3 regions of the Kutzneria sp. NPDC052558 genome follow, and region 3 is predicted to be linked to each of the others. Evidence: riboswitches for the same ligand, from Rfam matches in the RefSeq annotation. Region 3 holds a riboswitch; each other region holds the start of a gene.
The links. Region 3 has a riboswitch for cobalamin ahead of metE (5-methyltetrahydropteroyltriglutamate--homocysteine S-methyltransferase). Riboswitches for the same ligand answer to the same signal wherever they lie in the genome.
Positions count from the first base shown of each region.

Region 1 (7,733 bases), on a different contig from region 3:
GCGGGCGACGACCCCAGTGAAAGCGAGGTGATCGGCGATGGCGACCCTGCGGGCGGAAGTGTCCACGGTCACCGTCGAGGACGGCATGGTGCTGCTGGACGAGCGCACCGGCCGCTACTACCAGGTCAACGGCAGCGGGGCCCTCGTGCTGAGCACTCTGATCGGCGGCGGTGGGCAGCAGGAGGCCGCGACGGCGCTCGTCGAGCGGTACGCCGTCGACCGGGAACGCGCGCTCAGCGATGCGGGCACGATCATCGATCGGCTGCGCGCCACCGGTTTGGTGACGCCATGAGCGCGCCGACCGGGCCGCTGCGGGTCGCGGCGCACCGGCGGGTGCTGGCGCTGCTCGCGGTCGGCGCCGGCCATCTGATCGGGCGACTTCCGCCGGCCAGGATCCGCCGGGTGCTGACCGTGGCCGCCCGGGGCGCCCGGCCGGCCAGCTACGCGGAGGCGAGCCGGGCTCGGCGGACCGTCACCGCGGTCAGCGTGCGGTGCGCGGGCGAAGGCTGCCTGCCGCGGTCGATCGCGACCGCCTTGCTGTGCCGGGCAAGGGGATCGTGGCCCACCTGGCACGCCGGGGTGCGCACCATCCCGTTCCGGGCCCACGCCTGGGTCGAGGCGGACAACCGGCCGGTGGACGAACCAGTGTCCACCACGCAGATGCGGCCGCTGGTGACCGTCGGACCCATCGGGTGATCACCAAGTACACCAACAGGAAGGACGATTGACCATGCGCGTTTGGCTTCAGCGGACGGTCGCGGCGTGCGCCGCCGCGACGGCGTTGTTCGGGGTGGGTCTCATGGGCGCCACGACGGCCTCGGCCGCCCCGGCGCCGGCGACGGCGAAGGCCGTGACGGGAACCCCGTACATCTACGGCTACTACAAGCTGTATCTCGACTGCGACTCGATCGGCGCGCTCGGGGTCTACCAGGGGAACTGGCAAGGCTACGTCTGCGACAACCGTTACCTCGCGGGCTACTTCGCGCTCGTCGTGGTCCCGTACTGAGCATGAGTTCCGATGGGGCGCCCTGGGGGCGCCCCATCGGGCTTGTCAGCACGGCGGCTGGTAGGGCAGTTCGGGAAAGTGTCGGTCCCATTCGGCCGGGGTGATCGCGGGCCGGGCGAGGGCGCAGACGCGGGCGGCGAGCGCGTCGATGTCGGTCTCCCACAGCCGCGCGGAGTGATCGGCGCCGGCGGTCAGCAGGGTGTGCCCGTCCGGGCTGAACACCGCTCGCGCGACAGTGGCGGTGTGGCCGGCTAACACGCCGGCGTCCTGCGGCCGCGTGGGATCGGTGATGTCGAACAGCCGGATCGCACGGTCCTCTCCCGCGGTGGCCAGCCGCCGACCGTCCGGGCTGAAGGCCACCGCGTCGACGGAGTCGGTGTGCGCGGTGATGACCGCGACGCCGCGGGTGTGTCGCGGATCGCTGATGTCCCACAGCCGCACGGTGTGGTCCTGGCTGGCGGTGGCCAGCAGGTGGCCGCCCGCGCCGATGGCCACCCGTGTGATGTTGTCGCCGCCGACGGCCGCCAACAGCTGTGGCCGCACCGGATCGGTGATGTCCCACAGCCGCACGTCCTGGCTGGCGGTGGCCAGCCGATGTCCGTCCGGGGTGAAGGCCACGTCGGAGATCACGTCGGTCTGGCCGGTCAGGATGCCGACGAGACGTGGCGACGCCGCAGTGGTGATGTCCCACAGCCGCGCGGTGTGATCCCAGCTCGCGGTGGCCAGCAGGCGCCCGTCGGGGCTGAACACCGCCTGGCAGACCGCGTCGGCGTGCCCGGTGACCACGCCCGCCGGCCGGGGCCGGCGAGGCTCGGTGATGTCCCACAGGCGCACGGTGTGGTCGCGGCCGGAGACGGCGAGCAGGTGTCCGTCCGGGCTGAACGCCGCGGTGAACACGGCATCGGGGTGGTCGATGATGGCCAGCGGGCGCGGATCGCGCGGATCGGTGGTGTCGGCCAGCCGAACCGTGTGGTCCATGCTCGCGGTGGCGCTCATCCGGCCGTCGGCGCTGAACGCCGCCGCGACGACGGTGTCGGCGTGATCGGCCAGGAACAGTCCGGACAGATCGGCCAGCCGCACCGTGGTGTCGCCCGCCCCGGAGGCCAGGGTCCGCCCGTCGGGGCTGAACGCCAGCGCGTACACGGTGTTGGTGTGGCCGGTCAGGCTGGCGGCGAGGTGGGGCTGGCGCGGATCGGTGGTGTCCCACAGGCGAATCGTGTTGTCGTCGCCGCTGGTGGCCAGGCCGTGCCCGTCGGGCGCGAACCGGAGAGTGTTGACGCTGGCGGTGTGCCCGACCAGCACGGCCGCCCGCTGCGGCGCTCCGGGATCGCTGATGTCCCATAGCCTCGGCGTGCTGTCGCGGTCGTCGGTGGTCGCCAGCACACGGCCGTCCGGGCTGAACACCGCCCGCACTCTGCCGTGCACCGTGGACAGTGACACGGGGTGTGCCGGGTCGGCGATGTTCCACAGGCCGGAGCCGTCCCCGGGGCCGGCGACCGCGAGGAGGGGGCCGTGCGGGCTGAGATCGATCGCGCGGACGCGGCCCGAGGTGATCGGGACGGCGCCGACTGCCCGAGGGGTGCTGGGGTCGGTCAGATCCCACAGGCGCACCGAGTCGGCGGATCCGGTGGCCAGCAGGCGCCCGTCGCCGCTGAAGGCCGCCATGCCGGCGTCGACGGGGAGAGTGGCCAGCTGGCGTGGCTGCTGAGGTTTGCTCATGTCCCACAACCGCACCCGCGGAGTGCTTCCGGCGTCGGCCGTCGCCATGATCCGGCCGCCGGGAGCGAACCGCACTCCGCGCACGGCGGCGTCGCCGCTGATCGTGGCCACCGCGGACGGGCGCAGAGGCGTTGACACGTCCCAGATCCGCACGGTCTTGTCCGCGCTCGCGGACGCCAGCAGCCGGCCGTCATCGCTATAGGACACCGCCTCGACGGTGTCGGTGTGCACGGTGATCCTGGCGGCGTAGGGCGTGGCCAACGCACTGAGCAGGCCGTCACGGGTCCCCGGCGTGGGGGAGAGCCGGTAGGCGGCGAGGCTGAGCTGGATCGACAGCGCCGGGTTCGACTCGCGCAGCGCGGCGGCGTCGAGGGCGGCCTTGCCGGCGATGGCCGCGTTGCGCTCCTGCGCGATCGCGTACTGGGACCGCACGGCGATCCCGGTGGCGATCACGGCCAGCACGAGAAGAACCGCCAGCAGCGCCGTGAGTTGGCGGCTCCGGCGGCTGCGGCGGCGCTCGCTGGCCTGCTCGGCGGCCTCCGCCGCGAGACTGGTCTCGAGGAATTCCCGTTCTCGTGCGGTCAGCGTCGTGTCGTGGGCGCCGAGCCGATCGCGGGCGACCGCCAGCCGGGCGCCGCGGTAGAGCGCCCCTGGGTCGCGGTGGACCAGCTCCCAGGCGTTGGTGGCCTCGGTGAGTTCCCGGTGGGCGCGCAGCCGGTCCCGGTCGCAGGCAAGCCATCCGCGCAGCCGGGGCCAGCAGCGGATCAACGCCTCGTGGGTGATCTGCACGCTGTCGCGGTCGGCGGTCAGCAGCCGGGCGCTGGTCAGCTTCTCCAGCACCACGGCGGTGTCGGGATCGGCGTCCAGTTCCGTCCGGGCGACGCGGCGCTTGGTGTCCTCGGTGCCCTCGCCGAAGGCGGTCAACCGCAGGAACAGGCCGCGGACGATCTCGCGCTGCGTGGCGTCGAGTGCGGTGTGGACCTGCTCCGCGGTGTGGGCGATGGCCTGGTGCAGGCCGCCGGTCTCCTCGTAGCCCGCGACCGTCAGCCGGGTGCCGCGTCGCCGACGCCAGGTCTCCATCAGCGCGTGCGACACCAGCGGCAGCACCGCCGGCTGGCCGGCGGCGTCGGCGATCAGCCGGGACACGAGCGCGGATTCGACAGTCAGCCCGGCATGCACCGCGGGCTGGATGATGGCTTCCCGCAACTGCTCCGGGCTCAGCGGGCCGACGGGGACCTGGGCGTCCCGCAACGCCGCCACCAACTCGGGGTGTCGCAGGCAATGGCCGTAGAAGTCGGCCCGCACCCCGAGCACCACTCGGACCCGGCTGCCCGGCGCGCTGGTGGCCGCCACCAACGCGGCGATGAACCCCGCTCGCTCGTCCGGGTCGTGGCAGAGGGTGAAGACCTCCTCGAACTGGTCGACCACCACCAACAGGTCGACGTCGTCCGGTTCGTCGTGCAGGGCTTGGCGCACCCGCAGCCGCAGGTTGTCCGGTGCGGCGGCGAGTTCCGCCCGTAACTCCACTGAGGACAGTCCGCTCGCCGCGGCCAGGTGGACGGCCAACTCCTCGATCGGATGTGGTCCCGGGGTGAGCAACAGCGTCGGCCCGGTCGCGATCAGTCCCTGCTTGCGGGCCATGGCCACCAGTCCGGCCCGCACGAGCGAGGACTTCCCGGAGCCCGACGCGCCGAACACGCCGACCAGCCGTCGCTGGCTCACCCGGGTCACGAGGTCGTCGAGCAACTCGTCCCGGCCGAAGAACCGGTCGGCGTCATCGGGTTCGAACGGTGCCAGCCCCAGATAGGGCGCGCAACCGGGGTCGCGGTTGTCGATATCGCCGCCGATCTGGGCGGTGAGCTCGTGCCAGCGGGCCCGCCAGTGCTCGGGGTCGCCGCCGCAGGCCGTGACGTAGGCCAGCGTGACCGCCAGCGTGGGCGGCTTCCGTCCGGCGGCGGCCTGTGACAGCACCGTCGGCGAGTAGTGCGCGGCCTGGCTGAGCTCCCGGTATGTCGGGCGGCCGGCCCGCTCCCGCAGTCGGCGCAAGTCGGCGGCGAACGCGCCCACCGCGCCGTGCGTCGGGTCCAGCGGTCGTTCGGGTCGTGGCACAGCCCCTCCTCGGCAGACCTCTGGATCCTGTCTACCGGGATAGCCACGCAGAGTCGCGACATCGTCGCTCACGGTGCCCGATCGTGCAGTCGGTGGGACACGCCGGCACAACATGTGGGTGCTTGCGACTGATCGCCGCCCATGTATTGTGCTCACCGAGCTGGTTCGGCCGTCCCGCCAGGGCGGTCGTCGTAAGAGGGAACCCGGTGCGAATCCGGGACTGCCCCGCAGCGGTGAACGGGAACGACCGCCGTAACGAAGCACTGGGCCGCGGTGGCCTGGGAAGCGACGGCCAGTAGGTGCCTGCCGGCATGCCCGTGAGTCCGAAGACCTGCCCGCTCGCCCGTTCGCACCGTGAACGGGCTCGTGTCCAGGCCCCGAGGGAGGGCGTGGGGGATCGCCGGCCGGCGCCTGCCGGTGGGTCCTCGCGCGCCGCCCGCAAAGGCCGACAGCGTGCGAGGAGCTCAGGCTGTGACGCAGACAGTGGTGCGGGTAGACACCGATCCCCACCCGACGATGCGGGTCAGGAAACGAAGCGGCGAGTTCGAGGCCGTCGACGTGAACAAGATCGTCAAGGCGGTCGGGCGCTGCGCGGTCGGGCTGGCCGAGGTGGACCCGCTGCGGGTGGCCACCAAGACGATCAACGGCCTGTACGACGGCGCGACCACCGAGGAGCTGGACCGGCTGTCCATCCAGACGGCGGCCGAGCTGGTGTCGGAGGAGCCCGAGTACTCCAAGCTGGCGGCCCAGCTGCTGGCGGCGTACATCGACAAGGAGGTCCGCCTCCAGGGCGTCCACTCCTTCAGCCAGAGCATCGCGCTGGGCCACCGCGAGGGCCTGATCGGCGACGAGACGGCCAAGTTCGTGGCCACCCACGCCCGCAAGCTGGACGACGCGATCGACGCGGACGCCGACCGGCGGTTCGAGTACTTCGGCCTGCGCACGGTGTACGACCGCTACCTGTTGCGCCACCCCGACAAGCGCACGGTGGTGGAGCGCCCGCAGTACTGGCTGCTGCGCGTGGCCTGCGGCCTGTCGCACACCGCGGGCGAGGCGATCCGCTTCTACCGCCTGATGTCCTCGCTGGCGTACCTGCCGAGCTCGCCGACGCTGTTCAACTCGGGCACCCGGCACACCCAGATGTCCTCGTGCTACCTGCTCGACTCGCCGCGCGACGAACTCGAGTCGATCTACGAGCGGTACGCGCAGGTGGCGCAGCTGTCCAAGTTCGCGGGCGGCATCGGCGTGCAGTGGTCCCGGGTTCGCTCCCGGGGCGCGTTGATCCGCGGCACCAACGGCCACTCCAACGGCATCGTGCCGTGGCTGCGCACGCTGGACGCGTCGGTGGCGGCGGTCAACCAGGGCGGCCGGCGCAAGGGCGCGGCCTGCGTCTACCTGGAGACGTGGCACCCGGACATCGAGGAGTTCCTCGAGCTGCGCGACAACACCGGCGAGGACGCGCGGCGCACGCACAACCTGAACATCGCCAACTGGATCCCGGACGAGTTCATGCGCCGGGTCGAGGCCGACGCCGACTGGTCGCTGTTCGACCCGGACGAGACGCCGGAGCTGCCGGACCTGTGGGGCGAGGAGTTCGACCGCGCCTACCGCGCGGCCGAGCAGGCCGGCCGGGCCGTGCGCACGGTCAAGGCCCGCGACCTGTACGCCAAGATGATGCGCACGCTGGCCCAGACCGGCAACGGCTGGATGACCTTCAAGGACACCGCCAACCGCACCTGCAACCAGACCGCCGAACCGGGCAACGTGGTGCACCTGTCCAATCTCTGCACGGAGATCCTGGAGGTCACCAGCGACACCGAGACCGCGGTGTGCAACCTCGGCTCGGTCAACCTGGGCGCGCACGTGCTCGGCGATTCCATGGACTGGGACAAGCTGCGCGAGACCGTGCGCACCGCGGTCACGTTCCTGGACCGCGTGATCGACATCAACTACTACCCGACCGCGCCGGCCGGCCGGTCCAACCCGCGCTGGCGGCCGGTTGGCCTGGGCGTGATGGGCTTGCAGGACGTGTTCTTCAAGCACCGCCTGGACTTCGACTCGGCCGCGGCCAAGCAGCTGTCCACCCGCATCGCCGAGGAGATCTACCTCACGGCCCTGGAGACCTCGGCCGACCTGGCCGCGTCGGCCGGCGCGCACCCGGCCTACAACCAGACCCGGGCGGCCCAGGGCGATCTCCAGCCCGACCTGTGGGGCGTGACGCCGACGCAGACCGAGCGCTGGGCCGCGCTGCGCGAGCGGGTCGCCGAGAGCGGCCTGCGCAACTCGCTGCTGATCGCCGTCGCGCCGACGGCGACGATCGCCTCGATCGCCGGCTGCTACGAGTGCATCGAGCCGCAGGTGTCCAACGTGTTCAAGCGGGAGACCCTGTCCGGGGAGTTCTTGCAGGTCAACACCTATCTCGTCGCGGAGCTCAAGCAGCACGGCCTGTGGACCGCGCAGACCCGCGACCAGCTCAAGCGGGACGACGGCTCGGCGCAGGGCCTGGCCGGCCTGCCCGAGGCCAGCCGCTCGCTGTTCCGCACGGCGTGGGAACTTCCGCAGAAGTCGCTGATCGAGCTGGCCGCCGCCCGCGGCCCGTACATCGACCAGAGCCAGTCGCTGAACCTGTTCCTGGCCTCGCCGACGATCGGCAAGCTGTCCTCGATGTACCGCTACGCCTGGCAGTCCGGGCTGAAGACCACCTACTACCTGCGGTCCCGTCCGGCGACGCGCATCCAGCAGGCGACGGTGCCCGCGGCCCCGGCCGATGTGATCGCCTGCTCCCTCGAGAACCCCGAATCGTGTGAGGCCTGCCAGTGACCACCCTCGACAACACCGCGCGCAAGCAGTCCCTGCTCGACCCGGGCATGGACCTGACCCTGCGGCCGATGCGCTATCC
Region 1 is NZ_JBIUAG010000005.1:65,545-73,277, forward strand. Features, by position in the region: gene ACIG5F_RS11245 (asparagine synthase-related protein) at 1-31, shown strand, start outside; gene ACIG5F_RS11250 (lasso peptide biosynthesis PqqD family chaperone) at 38-292, shown strand; gene ACIG5F_RS11255 (lasso peptide biosynthesis B2 protein) at 289-696, shown strand; gene ACIG5F_RS11260 (hypothetical protein) at 731-1,006, shown strand; gene ACIG5F_RS11265 (hypothetical protein) at 1,052-4,834, opposite strand; cobalamin riboswitch at 4,979-5,188, shown strand; gene ACIG5F_RS11270 (ribonucleoside-diphosphate reductase subunit alpha) at 5,306-7,654, shown strand; gene ACIG5F_RS11275 (ribonucleotide-diphosphate reductase subunit beta) at 7,651-7,733, shown strand, end outside.
Region 1: it holds a riboswitch for cobalamin, as region 3 does, so the genes downstream of both, ACIG5F_RS11270 (ribonucleoside-diphosphate reductase subunit alpha) here and metE (5-methyltetrahydropteroyltriglutamate--homocysteine S-methyltransferase) in region 3, are expected to answer to the same signal.

Region 2 (7,733 bases), on a different contig from region 3:
CATGCCGTCCTTGGCCGCCATGAAGTCGATGAACCGCTCCATCCAGGTTCGCAGCGCCTCCGCCGGCGGCATCCGTTCCGCCAGCTCCGGCGCCGCGTCGCACAGCCGCCGCACCTCGTTGCGGTAGGTCGCCTCGATCAGCAGTTCCTTGGACGGGAACCGCCGGTACAGCGTGCCGACGCCCACCCCCGCCTCGCGGGCGATGTCCTTCACCGACGCGTTCGCCCCGTCCCGCCCGAACGCCTCCGCCGCCGCCACCAGCAGCCGGTCCTCGTTGCGCTGCGCGTCCGCCCGCAGCTTCCGGCGCTCCGCCACCCCGCACCTCCGCCACAACCGGAACCAACTCCGGATCCTACCGGAGGCGCATGTGGAGTAACGGAGATGCTTCTGCGTGACCGGGCGGCTACTTCGTGCGATGGTGTCGGCGTGGCGCGGGGTGCGGACGCCGAGCGGGCGGCGAGATTCCGGGATGTGGCCGCGGTGGGCCAGTTCCGGGTGCTGTGGCTGGCCCACGCCCAGTCGAGGGTCGGGGACCAGCTGGCCCGGGTGGCGCTGTCGGTGCTGGTGTACGACCGGACGCATTCGGCGGCGTGGACGGCGTTGACGTACGCGATGACGATCCTGCCCAACCTGGTCGGCGGGACCTGGCTGTCGGGCCTGGCCGACCGGTTCGACCGGCGCACGGTGATGGTGGTGGCCGACGCCGTCAGGGCGGCCTTGGTGGCGTTGATGGTCGTGCCGGGCCTGCCCATCGCGGTGCTGGTGGTGCTGCTGTGCCTGGTGCAGCTGCCGTTCACGCCTTTCTCCTCCGCGCGCAACGCGGTGCTGCCGACGATCCTCAGCGGCGACCGGTACATGGTGGGCCTGGCGGTGATGCGCACGACGGACCAGCTGAGCCTGGTCGGCGGCATCGCGGCCGGGGCGACGCTGGTGACCCTGCTGGGCACCTCCACGACGTTGGCGATCGACGCCGTGACGTTCGCGCTGTCGGCGCTGCTGGTCGGGCTCGGGGTACGCAGCCACCGCCCGCCCGGCGTCCCGCACAAGAAGCACCTGCGGGCCGGTCTCCGGCTCGTGGCCGGCGATCCGCAGCTGCGGGCCCTGGTCGCAATCGCTTGCGTCAACGGCTTCTACATCGTGCCGGAGTCACTCGCCGTGCCCTACGCCGCGCAGCTACGAGGCGGCACCGGCGCGGTCGGCTGGCTCCTGGCCGCCGTGCCGGCCGGCTCGGTCGTCGGCATGCTCTGGCTCAAGAGCCTCCGCCCCGACCTGCGGTTGCGCCTGATGGTCCCGCTGACCGTCGCCACGTGCGCCATCCTCGTGCCCACCTGGGCCGCCCCCGCACTCGCCGTCTCCGCCGCCCTCTGGGCCTTGTCCGGCCTGGCCAGCGCCCACGACATGGTCGTCCAAGGCGCGTTCGTGCAACGGGTTCCCGACGCCTCCCGAGGCCAGGCCATCGGCCTGGCCAGCGCCGCCATGCAGTCCGCCCAGGGCATCGGCATCGTCTTGGCCGGCCTGCTCGCCGAGGTCCTCAATCCTGGTGCCGTCATCGGCTTGGCCGGCGCCGCCGGCGTGGTCGCCGCGACGGCCGCCGGCCTCGCCTGGCGGCGGGCAGCGGGATAGGTTCTTCCTTGTGACGGACCGCAATCCGGCCGGGCGGATGGTCGACGCCGCCCGGGCCTGGCTGGACAGTCTGGACGACGAGCAGCGCGCGGCGGCGGCGTGGCCGTGGCCGGCGGAGGAGGAGCGGCGCCGCTGGTACTACACGCCGACCGACCACGGGGGCCTGCCGCTGACGCGGATGCGGCCGGCGCAGCAGCAGCTGGCGATGAGGCTGGTGGCGTCGGGACTGTCGCGGGCGGGCTTCGTGACGGTGTCGACGATCATGGGCCTGGAGAACGTGCTCGACGGCCTGGAGGGCTGGCGCGTGGACTGGGGCCGGGAGCGCGGGCGGGATCCGCAGCTGTACTGGCTGCGGGTGTTCGGCGAGCCGTCGGACGAGGGCCCCTGGTCGTGGCGGTTCGGCGGGCACCACGTGTCGGTGCACCACGTTGTGCTGAACGGCACAGTTCAGGCCAGCACGCCGTGCTTCCTCGGCGCGGACCCGGCGGCCTCGCCGCTGCTGGGCGGCCACCTGCTCCGGCCGCTCGGGGCGGTGGAGGACCTGGGCCGGGAGCTGGTGCGCTCGTTCGACGAGGAGCTGCTCAAGCAGACGATCATCAGCCGGACGCCGCCGGTGGACGTCGTCAGCGGCAACCGGCCCCGGATCGCCCACGGGGACACGGCGATGCGCCTGCCGGACGTCTGGCGCGGCCGGTTCACCGAGCCGCGCCTGGCCGAGTCCGTTGAGCAGATCCAGCGCAACGCCGAGGCCGGCATCGGCCTGCGGCCGGAGCATCTCGACGACGTGAGCCTGACGACCGTCCCGAAGGGCGTGCCGGCGGCCAAGTTGTCACGACAACAGCAGGACCAGTTGCGAGCCCTGCTCATGGTGTTCCTGGGCCGGGTCCCGGACGAGCTGGCCGAGCGGGAGGCGGCCAAGTTCGCCGGCGACAAGCTGCTGGACGTGCACTTCGCCTGGGCCGGCGGCGTCGAGCCGGGCCAGCCGCACTACTACCGGCTACAAGGTCCGCGATTGCTGGCCGAGTACGACAACACGCAGCGCGAGGTCAACCACGTGCACTCGGTGTGGCGGGACCCGGAGGGCGACTTCGGCGACGACGTGCTGGCCCGCCACCTCGCCGCCCACCACCGTTAGGGCGCGGGTGGCGCATGGAGGAACGCCACCCGCGCGAGTCCGTCAGTGCTGGGCGGCCAGCCACTCGTCCAGGCTGGTCCGCGCCAGCCGGGCGTCCGGCCCGGGCAGCAGCACGGTCTGTCCGGGCACGCCGCCGTAGAACAGGGCGTTCGGGTCGGTGATCACCTGGCGCCGGTCGCCCCGGTAGGCCAGCACCCGGCGCACCCACTCGTCCAAGGTGTGCGACTGCGGCCCGGCGATCTCGACGATGCCGTTGGCCGGGTCCCCGGCGGCGGCGCCGGCGACCGCTGTTGACACGTCAACAGCGGCGATGGGCTGCACGCCCACCCCCGGCAGCCGGACCGCGCCGTCGACCATGGACGAGTCGGCGATGGCCCCGGCGAACTCGAAGAACTGAGTGGCCCGCAGGATGGTGTGCGGCAGCCCGGCCGCGCGGATGGCGCTTTCCTGGGCGACCTTGGCCCGGTAGTAGCCGATCTCGGGCGAGCGGTCGATGCCGATGATCGACAGCGCCACGTAGTGGCCGACGCCGGCCTCCCGGGCGGCCTCGGTCAGGTTGCCGGTCGAGGTGGTGAAGAAGCTCATCACGTCGTCGTCGGCGAACGACGGCGAGTTGGACACGTCGACCAGCACGTTCGCGTCCTGAAGCACCTCCTTGAGCCCCTCGCCGGTCAGCGTGTTCACACCGGTGCTCGGCGCGGCGGCGACGGCCTCGTGGCCGGCCTCGGTCAGCCGGCGCACCACGCCCGAGCCGATCAGGCCGGTGCCCCCGATGACGACGATCTTCATGGTTCCTCCCCGTGTTCGCGGTGGCTCGCCAGCTAGGACCGGGCAGCCCTCAGGTTTGTGACACCCCGGCTGTCACACATCCGGGGCCGGCCCGGTCCTAGCTGATCGTCAACCCGAGAACCGGAGGAGCACACCGTGGACGACTTCTACGCCGCCGGACCGCCGCCACAGCTGGACGTGGTGGCCACCGTGCCGAACGCGCCCCAGATCCACGCGCAGGCCGAGGCGATGACCATTCTCGTCACGCTGCCGCCCGACAGCCCCGGCGCGCCGCCGCACCGCCACTCCGGCCCGGCCTACGGCTACGTGGTCAAGGGCGAGATCGTCTTCGAGCTGGAGGGCGAGCCGGCGCGGGTGGTCAAGGCGGGCGAGGCGTTCTGGGAGCCGGGCGGCGACGTGATCCACTACCAGGACGGCAACCACCTGGCCGACGCCGAGTCGGCCTTCGTGGTGACCATGTTCTGCGTGCCCGGGCAGCCGATGCTGGTGCCGGTCAGCGCCGAGGAACTGGCGCTGCGCAAGGACCGCCGCGCGCCGGTTTCCGTTGGCAGGACAGGCGTTCAGCCCAACGGATGATGCCAACGGGGTCCGTGGGCGCTGGGTGGGCGACGGGGCTGGCGTACGCTGCGGAGGCACCGCGCCAGCCCCGTCGAAAGGGACCACACAGCATGGAGACGACGCTCGACGACGCGGCCGCGGTCTTCGCCGAGGTGCGGCCCCGCCTGTTCGGCATCGCCTACCGCATGCTGGGCACGGCCGCCGACGCCGAGGATCTGGTGCAGGAGGTCTGGATCCGCTGGCAGACCTGCGATCGCTCGGCGGTGCGCAACCCCGCGGCCTACCTGGCCACCACCGCCACCCGGCTGGCCATCAACGCCACCCAGACGGCCTACGCGCGGCGGGAGAGCTACGTCGGGCCGTGGCTGCCGGAGCCGATCGACACATCGGCCGACCCGCAGCTGGGCGCCGAGCGGGCGGCCGCGCTGGAACTGGGTGTGTTGCTGCTGCTGGAAAAGCTCACGCCGACCGAGCGCGCCGCCTACGTGCTGCGGGAGGCGTTCGACTACCCGTACCAGCAGATCGCCGAGATCGTGCAGACCACGGAGGCCACCGCCCGGCAGTACGTCAGCCGCGCCCGCAAGCATCTGGCGGCCGAGCGCCGGGCCCCGGTCGACCCGGACGAGCAGCGGCGGCTGCTGACCGCCTTCGTCAAGGCGGCGCAGGCCGGGGACCTGTCGGCGCTGGAGGAGCTGTTCGCCGCGGACGTCGTCAGCTACTCCGACGGCGGCGGCGTCGTGCGGGCCACGAAGCACGTGGTCAGGGGCGCGGACGCGGTGGCCAAGCTGGTGCGCGCCTGGTCGACCAACTTCTGGGACGACGTGCGGGCCGTGCCGGCCGCCCTGAACGGCGCGGATGCCGTGCTGCTGCAACGCAACGGCGAGACGATCGGCGTGCTGGCCGTGGCCGGATCGGCCGCGGGCATCGACGAGGTGATGTGGGTGCTGAACCCGGCCAAGCTCACCGCGCTGTGAGCTCGGCCGGTCGGCTCAGGCCCGGGCCGGCAGCAGGCCCAGCCGGCCGACCACCTCGGTGGTGGCCCTGGACATGTTGAACGTGTAGAAGTGCACGCCCGGCACGCCCTCGTCGATCAGGCGCTGGGCCAGTTCGGTGACCACGTCGATGCCCTCGGCCCGAAAGGCCTTCGGGTCGTCGACCAGCGGTTCGAGCCGCCGCGCGATCGACGCCGGCACTGGGGCGCCGGACAGCTCCACGGTCTTGTGCAGCGTGCGAGCCGTGGTCAGCGGCAGAATCCCGGGCAACAGCGGGGCGTCGCAGCCCCGCGCGGCCATCCGGTCCCGCAGCCGCAGGAAGTCCTCGGCCTCGAAGAACAGCTGCGCGATGGCGAAGTCCGCGCCGGCCCGGAACTTCCGCACCAGGTACTCGGTGTCGGTGTCGAGGTCGGCCGAGCGGGGATGCCCGTACGGGAAAGCCGAGACTCCCACACAGAAGTCGCCGAGCTCCCGCACCAACGAGACCAGTTCCTCGGCGTAGGTCAACCCCTGCGGGTGCTTGACCCACTCCCCCATCGGGTCGCCGGGCGGGTCGCCCCGCACGGCCAGGATGTTGCGCACCCCCACCGCCGCGTACCAGCCGATGACGTTGCGCAGCTCGGCGACCGAGTGGTCGACGGCGGTCAGGTGCGCCATCGGCAACAGGGACGTCTCCTGCACCACCCGACCGGTGGTGCGGATCGTCCGGTCCCGACTCGACCCGCCGGCCCCGTAGGTCACCGACATGAACGCCGGGTCCAGGCCCTCCAACTGCCGGATCGCCAGCCAGAGCCGCTGCTCGTCGGCGGCGTCACGGGGCGGGAAGAACTCGACCGAGAACACCGGCCCCGGCCCGTTCAGGCGATCCAGCACATGCGCGCACTCCACGCGTGTCAGCTCCATCCTCGTGGACAACACAGCCGTGCCCGCGGCCGGTGTCTGACTCCCGGCCCGTGGAGCCGGTCACAGTGGCGGGACCGTGCCGGATTCGCACCGGCTTCCCTGCACCGCGGGCCTCGGCCAGACGATACCGGCCGAGGCCCCGCGGGTCCCGCACACGCCCGCCATTCGGAACGACAACGGAGGAAACAGCCAGATCTTTCAGGCCAGATGCCTGGCGTGCTGAGGTTCACCCCGGTGGTGAACGACGTCAGCAGCTCGGCGGGGTTGCGGTAGGCGGGGTTGCGGTAGTCGCACCTGCGACCGGCCGCTGTGCCCCCAGCGCGCCGCCCCGCAGATCGGCCGGCCGCTGCGCGCCAACGAGAACCGCAGTACCTTCGTGCCGTACCCGGACTGCTAGCGTTAACGGTGTTAACCGAGCCGCGAGATGGGGAGTCCGATGCGTGTAGTGGTCGCCGGGGCGTCCGGGGTGATCGGGACCGCGCTGACACCGGTCCTGCGTTCCGCCGGACACGAGGTCCTTCGCCTGGTCCGCCGCTCCCCCACCGCCGCCGACGAACGCCAATGGGATCCGGTGGCGGGTTCTCTTGAGGACGGGGCGCTGGACGGCGTCGATGCCGTGATCAACCTGTGTGCGGTCGACACCACCGCTCGGAGATGGACACCCGAGTTCAAGCAGGAGCTCATCGACAGCCGCGTCGTGCCCACACGGGTGCTGGCGGAGGCAGTCGCTTCCCACGGCGTTCCCGCGCTGTTGAACAGCTCGTCCGTCGCCTACTACGGCGACACCGGCGACACCGTCGTCGACGAGTCCGCGCCTGCCGGGTCCGGATTCCTCGCCGACATGGACCGCGAGCGTGAAGAGGCTGCCGCTGCCGCCTCGGACGCTCGGGTTGTCTTGCTGCGCACAGGGATTGTTCTGTCGCCTACCGGCGGTTTGCTCGGGCAGCTGCGGCCCATGGTCGCCTGGGGCGCGGGAGGCCGCATGGGGACTGGACGGCAGTACCTCGCATGGATCTCCCTCCACGACGAGGTCTCCGCCATCAAGCACGTTCTCGAACACCCCGAGATCACCGGCCCCGTCAACCTGTCCGGGCCCCAACCCGTCACCAACGCCGAAATGGTCCGCGCCGTCGGCCGCCTCCTCCACCGCCCCACCCCATGGGTCTACCCGCCCCGGCTCCTACGACTGTTCGCCGGCGAACTCGCCGACGCCGGCGCCCTCACCGGCCAACGCGCCGTCCCCGACGCACTGCTGCGCCACGGCTTCGAATTCCGCCATCCGACCGTGTCGGTGGCACTGGCGGCTGCTTTGTAGGAGGTTCTTGGGGGTGGGGGTGGAGGTGGGGGTGGGTCTGTGGTTCTTGCGCTGATCGGGTGCTCGCCACACTTTCATGTGCACCGGCTGGCAGGGCTGCGCTTGCCCCACCGCTAGGGCGTGTCTACCGCTGGGTTCAAATGCTTTAGCCCTTGCCGTGTCTGGCTGGAGTGCCGCGAGTCAGGTGGGGGGTGGGGGTCGTGGCGCGGTGGCGGGAGGGTGGGTGGTGCGGTTTACAGAGGGCTTGGGACGTGGGAGGGGGGTGGCTTTGGTTGTTTGGTTGCCGTTTGGGGGGTGGGCGCGTTGCTAGGTTGGAAAGCGCTTTCCTGAAGGAATCTTCAGGGTGGACACGATCGGGTAATCCTTGTCTGGCAAGGGGATTTGTCTCTGGTGAGTGGTAAGATGGGGGTATGTCAGC
Region 2 is NZ_JBIUAG010000037.1:7,216-14,948, forward strand. Features, by position in the region: gene ACIG5F_RS41255 (TetR/AcrR family transcriptional regulator) at 1-315, opposite strand, end outside; gene ACIG5F_RS41260 (MFS transporter) at 427-1,623, shown strand; gene ACIG5F_RS41265 (DUF3500 domain-containing protein) at 1,634-2,758, shown strand; gene ACIG5F_RS41270 (SDR family oxidoreductase) at 2,801-3,547, opposite strand; gene ACIG5F_RS41275 (cupin domain-containing protein) at 3,683-4,123, shown strand; gene ACIG5F_RS41280 (RNA polymerase sigma-70 factor) at 4,216-5,079, shown strand; gene ACIG5F_RS41285 (methylenetetrahydrofolate reductase) at 5,095-6,000, opposite strand; cobalamin riboswitch at 6,010-6,131, opposite strand; partial or broken gene ACIG5F_RS41290 (short-chain fatty acyl-CoA regulator family protein) at 6,287-6,397, shown strand; gene ACIG5F_RS41295 (TIGR01777 family oxidoreductase) at 6,437-7,315, shown strand; gene ACIG5F_RS41300 (DUF222 domain-containing protein) at 7,726-7,733, shown strand, end outside.
Region 2: it holds a riboswitch for cobalamin, as region 3 does, so the genes downstream of both, ACIG5F_RS41285 (methylenetetrahydrofolate reductase) here and metE (5-methyltetrahydropteroyltriglutamate--homocysteine S-methyltransferase) in region 3, are expected to answer to the same signal.

Region 3 (7,733 bases):
GTTGCGGATCGCCGACCGCATCGCCTCCCACGCCGTCGACGTCTCCCGCACGTCCATCCCCACCACCCGCGGCGCCAGCAGGCCGGAGATCAGGCCCGTCAGGCACTCGTGCCCGTAGGTGTGGCCGATGCCGGTCGTCCCGGCCCGCGTTCGAACCGTCACCACCACGATCGTCGTGGCGTCCCAGGACAGCGTCCCGTCGGCCTCCGGGCCGTCGGTCGGCACCGTGTACGCCGCCGCCTCGACCGTGCCGACCTCGTAGCCCGCACTCATGCCTAGTGGATTACCCAGTCACAGCGCGGGTAATCCCCGTGAATGGACCGCGGCGGCGCGGGTACCCGCTCGGGCAGACACCTTGAGGAGGACTCGATGGACAACCAGTTCGCGATCGACGTCACCAAGATCCGCGAAGACGCCCGCGCCAAGATGCAGGACGGTCCGGTGACCGGAACCTATCAGGGCGACACCAAGCGTCTCATCGAGCTGCTCAACGACGTCGTGGCGACCGAGGTGGTCTGCTTCCTGCGCTACAGCCAGCACGCCATCGCCGCCACCGGCATCGACCGCGCCCAAGTCGCGGCCGAGTTCCGCGAGCACGCCAAGCAGGAGATGGACCACGGGCTGCGCGCCGCCGAGCGGATCAGCCAGCTCGGCGGCTCGCCCGACTTCGATCCGGCGACGCTGGCCGCCCGCGCCCACACCGAGTACGTCACCACCGACGAGTCCGACCTGCGCCGGATGCTGGAGGAGAACCTGGTCGCCGAGCGGATCGTCATCTCCTCGTACCAGGAGATCATCCGCTGGATCGGCGACAGCGACCCGACCACCCGGCGGCTGATGGAATCCATCCTGGAAGAGGAGGAAGAGCACGCCGACGACATCCTCGACCTGCTGGACTGACGTCGCGCGAAGACCGCGGCGGGCGGCAGTGCCGCCCGCCACGGTGAACGCGGATCCACTAACGCGCCCGGAGCTGCCCGGTGGCGGCGACCAGGTTCGCCAGCGTCGCCCGAACCTCGGGGTAGCCGCGGGTCTTGAGCCCGCAGTCGGGGTTCACCCACAGCCGCTCGACCGGGAACGCCGCGGTGGCGACCTGAAGGCGTCCCACGATCTCCTCGACCGAGGGCACTCGCGGCGAGTGGATGTCCCACACGCCCGGCCCGGCCTCGTTCGGATAGCCGGCCCGGGCCAGACCGTCCACAATGGCCATGTTGGAGCGGGCCGCCTCCAGGCTGATCACGTCGGCGTCCATGTCCACAATGGCCTGGAGCACGTCGCCGAACTCGGCGTAGCACATGTGGGTGTGGACCTGGGTCTCGTCCCGCACGCCCGAGGTCGCCAGCCGGAACGAGGCCACGGCCCAGTCCAGGTACCCGGCGCGGTTGGCGGTCCGCAGCGGCAGCGTCTCGCGCAGCGCCGGCTCGTCCACCTGGATCACCGAGATCCCGGCGGCCTCCAGGTCGACGACCTCGTCCCGCAGCGCCAACGCGACCTGGCGGGCGGTGTCGCCCTCGGGCTGGTCGTCACGGACGAACGACCACGCCAGCATCGTCACCGGGCCGGTCAGCATGCCCTTGACCGGCTTGTCGGTCAGGCTCTGCGCGTAGGTCGACCACTCGACGGTCATGGGCAACGGGCGGGACACGTCGCCGACGATGATCGGCGGCCGGACGTAGCGGGTGCCGTAGGACTGCACCCAACCCTGTTGCGTGGCCAGGAATCCGGCCAGCTGCTCGCCGAAGTACTGGACCATGTCGTTGCGTTCGGGCTCGCCGTGCACCAGCACGTCCAGCCCGATCCGCTCCTGCTCGCCGATGACCGAGCGGATCTCCGCCCGCATGGCCTCCTGGTAGCCGGCGTGGTCCAGCTTCCCGGCCCGCAGCGCGGCGCGGGCCTTGCGCAGCTCGGCGGTCTGGGGGAACGAGCCGATGGTCGTGGTCGGCAGCTCCGGCAGGCGCAGCCGCTCCTGCTGGGCCTGCCGGCGCTTGCCGTACGGGCTGGTCCGGTGCTCGTCGGCGTCGGTCACCGCGGCGACCCGCGCACGCACGGCCGGCACCCGCACGATCGGCGACGCGGCCCGCGACGCCAGCCGGTTTTCGTTGACCAGCAAGGCATTGCTGATCGCGGCGCGGCCTTCGGTCAGGCCGCGGCGCAGGGTGACGATCTCGGCGACCTTCTGCCGTGCGAACGACAGCCAGCCCGCGATCTCCGGGTCCAGGTCGGTCTCCAGCGTCACGTCGTAGGGGACGTGCAGCAGGGACGAAGAGGCGGCCACGTCGACCGAGCCGGCCAGGCCCAGCAGCGTGCCCAGGGTGGCCAGCGCGGCCGACAGGTCGGCGGCCCAGATGTTGCGGCCGTTGATCACGCCGGCGACCAGGCGCTTGTCCTGGACGCCGCCGATCGCGGCCAGGCCCGCCAGGTTGGCGGCGGCGTTGTTGGTGAAGTCGACGGCCAGGCCCTCGACCGGGGACTCGGCCAGCACCGGCAACGCGTCGGCGAGGCGGTCGAAGTACGAGGCGACTAGGATCTTCGGCCGGTTCGGCACGGCGGCCAGCGCGGCATAGGTCGAGGCGACCTTGTCCAGCACCTCGGCCGGCTGGTCGGTCACCAGCGCCGGCTCGTCCAGCTGCACCCACTCGGCCCCGGCCGCGCGCAACTGCGCCAGCAGGTCCGCGTAGAGCGGCACGATCTTGTCCAGCAGGTCCAGTGGCCGGAAGCCCACGGTGTCGGTGGGATCCTTGGCCAGCAACAGGAACGTCACCGGTCCGACCAGCACCGGGCGGGTGGTCACGCCCTGCGCCAGCGCCTCGGCGAACTCCGCCAACGGCTTGCTCGCGTCCAGGGTGAACTCGGTGTCCGGACCGAGCTCGGGCACCAGGTAGTGGTAGTTGGTGTCGAACCACTTGGTCATCTCCAGCGGCGGCACGTCTGCATTGCCGCGAGCCAGGGCGAAGTAGCGGTCGAGCCGGCCCTTCGGCGTCGACACGTCGGGCACGGCGTCGAGGTGCCGCCGCGGGATCGCGCCCAGCAGCACAGCGGTGTCCAGGACATGGTCGTAGAACGAGAAGTAGTTGCTCGGGATCTCGTCCACACCGGCCTCGCGCAGCTCGGCGAGGTTGCTCAGCCGCAGCTCACGGGCCGTGTCCAGCAGGGCGCTCGCGTCGGTCCGGCCGGCCCAGTAGGCCTCGATCGCCTTCTTCAACTGGCGGTCCGCGCCCTGCCGCGGATAGCCGTGCAGGGTGGCACGGCTGGTGGTCGGTGTCACGGGGCTCTCCTTCGCGAGTCCACGTGGACCCCGGGGGCACGCCGCGACGAGCCCACCCCGGCGGCCCGGCGGCCGCAGGTGAGGCTCGGCGAGGACCCGCCCACGAGGTCTCAGCCAGCGCCCCACGGTCGTGGGACGCACAGCGGGCAGGTCTTCGGACTCGCGGGCGCACTGCTCGTGCCTACTGGCCGTCGCTTCCCAGGCCCGTCGGGCCCAGTGCTGTGTGACGGCGGTCGTTCCCACTCACCGCTGCGGGGCAGTCCCGGATTCGCACCGGATTCCCTCTTGCGACGACCGTCCCGGGGGACGGCCGAACCAGCTGCGGGGCCCACTCTAGCCGCCGGCGCAAGAGCCGTGGCGCAGTTGCGTTCGTCACGCTGGCCCGTCGGCACGGCGGAGGGCCACGTCACAGGCGCTCGACATAGTTGGACGTCCTACTTTATGGTGCGGCATGCCCGAAGTCGATTTCCTTGTGCGCAGCGGGATCGGCCGGATCACGCTGAACCGGCCGAAGGCGCTGAACGCCCTCACCCACGCCATGGTGAAGGCGATCAGCGCACAGCTGGACCGATGGCGTGACGATCCGGCCGTGCGGGCCGTGGTCATCGAGGGCGCGGGCGAGCGCGGGCTGTGCGCCGGCGGCGACATCCGCTCCATCTACGAGGACGCGAAGGCCGGCGGCGCCGAGTCGCTGACGTTTTGGGCCGACGAGTACCGGCTGAACGCGCAGATCGCCCGCTACCCCAAGCCGTACGTGGCGATCATGGACGGCCTGGTGATGGGCGGCGGGGTCGGCGTCTCGGCCCACGGCAGCCACCGGGTGGTCACCGAACGGTCCCGGGTCGCGATGCCGGAGGTCGGCATCGGCTTCATCCCCGATGTCGGCGGCACATATCTGCTGTCTCGGGCGCCGGGGCAGACCGGTGTGCACATGGCCCTCACGGCGGCGCAGCTGTCCGGGGCGGACGCGATCCACTGTGGACTCGCCGACTACTTCGTGCCGAGCGACCGGCTGCCGGATCTGTTCGACGCCTTGGCCGCCCAGACGCCCGACGCCGCGCTGGCCGCCCTCTCCGAGCCTGCGCCGCCGAGCGCGGTGGCGGCCGACCGCGAGTGGATCGACCGGTGCTACTCGGCGTCCACAGTGGAGGAAATCCTGGATAGGCTGTGGGCCAACGGGTCCGCGGCGGCGGCCAAGGAGATCGAGACCAAATCCCCCACCGCGCTCAAGGTCACGCTACGCGCGCTCCGGCAGGCCGCCGCACTGCCCGACCTGGAATCGGCGCTGGCCCAGGAATATCGGCTCGCCCGGCACGCCTTCGGCACCGCCGAGCTGATCGAGGGCATCCGCGCGCAGATCATCGACAAGGACCGCTCCCCGCGCTGGTCGCCGTCCACCCTGGCCGACGTCGACGACGCGGTCGTCGACGCCTACTTTGCGGCGGCGTCTCACTGACGTTGCCGGACGACGTAGGTCAGGTGCGTCACCCGCGGCGACGACTCCGCGCGAACCTGTTCCAGGGCAACGCGACTAGCATCCACGCCCTCGAACAGGCGAACCCCGGCGCCGAACAGCACGGGCGACAAGGCGATGGTGAACTCGTCGACCAGGCCGGCGTTCACGTGCTCCAGGATCGTCGCGCCGCCGCCGGCAATGCGGACATCACGGTCGCCGGCGGCGACGCGGGCCTGCTCCACCGCGGCCTCGACGCCGTCGTTGACGAAGTGGAAGGTGGTGCCGCCCGGCCGTTCCCAGGGGTCGCGCTTCTCATGCGTGACAACAAAAACCGGCGTGTGGAACGGGGCGTTCTCCGGCCACATCCGCTCGCCGGCGTCGAACATGCGCTTGCCCATGACGCTCGCGCCGGTACGTGCGAACGTCTCCCGCACGATGTCGTTGTCGCGGCCTTCTTCGCCGCCTTCGCCCAGCCCGAGGTTCTCCCGGAAGGACCGCAGCGGGAAGATCCACCGCTGCAACTCCATCCACTGCCGTCCCATCAACTCCTCGGACGTCTCGGGCGCGATGAACCCGTCCAGCGACATCGACACGCTGAAGAACACCTTGCCGGCCATCAGTCCTCCACGATCTCGGCCACGTAGGCGGCCAGGTTGCCCAGGGTCTGCTGCCCGCCTTCGATGGCGTGGTACTTCTCCACAGCCTCGTCACGCAGTTGCTTGGTGGGGAACACAGTGCGCATCTCGATCCGGGTCGCCGCGCCGTCGGGCGCGAACGTGATGACCGAATCGAAGGCGTTCGGATCGTCGCGAAACTCCCCGTGCCGCAAGGAGATCCGCTCCGGCGGGGCGATCTCGGCCCAGGAGATCCACTCCTGGTAGTCCGTGCCGTCCGGGCCGTGCATGACAAACCGCCACTCCCCGCCGACGCGGAACTCGAAGGCCCGCGTGGTCGTGGTGAACCCCTCCGGCCCCCACCACCGCGACAGGTGCCGAACCTCGGTGAACGCCTCGAACACCAGCTCCCGTGGTGCGTCGATGACCCGGGAGATGACGATCTCGCGGTCGGTCGTGCTCATCAGCTACTCCCCTTGCCTTTCCTGCTTGAGGTCCTGCACGTACGCGTCCAGACGGTCGAAGCTGGCGTTCCAGAACCGCTCGAAACCGCCGGTCCACTCGTGCACGGGCCGAAGCCCACGGGCGTCCAGGCCGTACAGGCGCTGCTTGCCGGCCTTGCGGTCGCGCACCAGCCCGACCTCGCGCAGCACCCGCAGGTGCTTGGACGCCCCCGGCTGGGTCAGACCGAGCTCCCGGGCCAGGTCCGTCACCGGCCGCTCCCCCGTTCGCAGCAGCGCCAGGATCTCCCGGCGCTGCGGCTCGGCGATCGCGTTGAACACGTCCGAGGTCGTCGCTGCCCGTGCCATGCCGGCAATCATATGCCCATATCGGTATGCGTCAAGCTGCCGCCGCGTTACATATGACCTCGGAGGTGCGGTAGCGCTAGGCCGAACCGATGTCCAGTTGCCGCAGCTCGGACTATGTTCAGGCCGCCGAAGTTGACGATACCTTGGATCTCTATCACCGCAGGTGGCGTCACCCGCAACGGTTTGCAGCAATTTGTCAGGAATTTTCTTCACAGTATCGACACATTGCGGCAACCCGTGGCGGGCTCGTACCGTGGCGGTCCCTGCATCGGAAATGTGGAGGACTCGTGTCCACGCGACTGCTCTCGACCGTCTGCGGTGCACTGCTGGTGGCCGCCGCCCTCACGCATCCGGCCGCCGCCCAACCGGAGGACACGCCGTGGACGGGGACCTGGTCGGTTTCCCCGCAGGCCGGCGGACCTTCGTTCAACCAGCAGACGCTGCGCCAGGTCGTGCACACCAGCATCGGCGGCACCGCCGCCCGGGTCGAGATCTCCAACGCCTTCGGCTCCGCGCCGCTGAACGTCGCCGATGTCCATGTGGCGCAACGGACTTCCGGCTCGACCGTCACCAACGACCATGCCGTGACCTTCGGCGGCCAGCGGACGACCACCATCCCGGCCGGCGGGCTCGCGGTGAGCGACTCGGTCGCGTTCGCCGTGCCGGCGCTGGCCGACGTGGCCGTCAGCATGTACCTGCCGCAGGCCACCGGGGCGTCGACCTTTCACCAGCAGGGCAACGCCACCAACTACATCGCCGGCGGCGACGTCAGCGGGAACGCCACACTGTCCGGCGCGCAGACCACCGGCAGCTACTCCTTCCTGGCCAACCTGGACGTGCAGAACGCCAACTCGCCCGGCGCGGTCGTCACGCTCGGCGCGTCCATCACCGACGGCGTCGCCTCAGGCACCGACGACAACCGCCGGTGGCCCAACGACCTCGCCACCCGGCTGGCCCAGACCGGGCGGCCCGTCGGCGTGCTCAACCAAGGCATCAGCGGCAACCGGCTGCTCGTCGACGGCGCCGGGCCCAGCGCCCTCAACCGCTTCGACCGGGACGTGCTCAACCAGCCCGGGGCCAAGTGGGTGATCTTCTCCGACGACCCGATCAACGACCTCGGCTCCACCAGCCCGCCGCCGTCGGCCGACCAGCTCATCACCGGGGCCAAGCAGCTCGTGTCCCGGGCCCACGCCCGTGGGCTGAAGTTCCTCTGCTCCACCCTGACCCCGTACCAGGGCGCGGGCTACTGGACGCAGCAAGGCGAAACCGCCCGCGAAGCCTTCAACGCGTTCGTCCGCAGCGCTGGCAACGGCTGCGACGGCGTCGTCGACCAGGACACCGCCACCCACGACCCCAGCCGGCCCACCTGGTACCTGCCGTCGTACGACGCCGGCGACCATTTGCACCCCAACGAAGCCGGCCTCCAGGCCATCGCCAACGCCGTCGACCTGGCGGTGTTCGGCACCGCCGCCACCCCCGTGGTCAGCATTCGCGCCCACGCCAACAGCGAGTACGTCACCGCCGGCGCCGCGCCGTTGATCGCCAACCGCACGGCGATCGGTTCGTCGGAGCAGTTCGACCTGGTGAGC
Region 3 is NZ_JBIUAG010000034.1:111,747-119,479, forward strand. Features, by position in the region: gene ACIG5F_RS40210 (enolase C-terminal domain-like protein) at 1-273, opposite strand, end outside; gene ACIG5F_RS40215 (bacterioferritin) at 370-900, shown strand; gene metE (5-methyltetrahydropteroyltriglutamate--homocysteine S-methyltransferase) at 959-3,265, opposite strand; cobalamin riboswitch at 3,393-3,600, opposite strand; gene ACIG5F_RS40225 (enoyl-CoA hydratase/isomerase family protein) at 3,717-4,721, shown strand; gene ACIG5F_RS40230 (dihydrofolate reductase family protein) at 4,715-5,338, opposite strand; gene ACIG5F_RS40235 (SRPBCC family protein) at 5,338-5,799, opposite strand; gene ACIG5F_RS40240 (ArsR/SmtB family transcription factor) at 5,803-6,144, opposite strand; gene ACIG5F_RS40245 (GDSL-type esterase/lipase family protein) at 6,432-7,733, shown strand, end outside.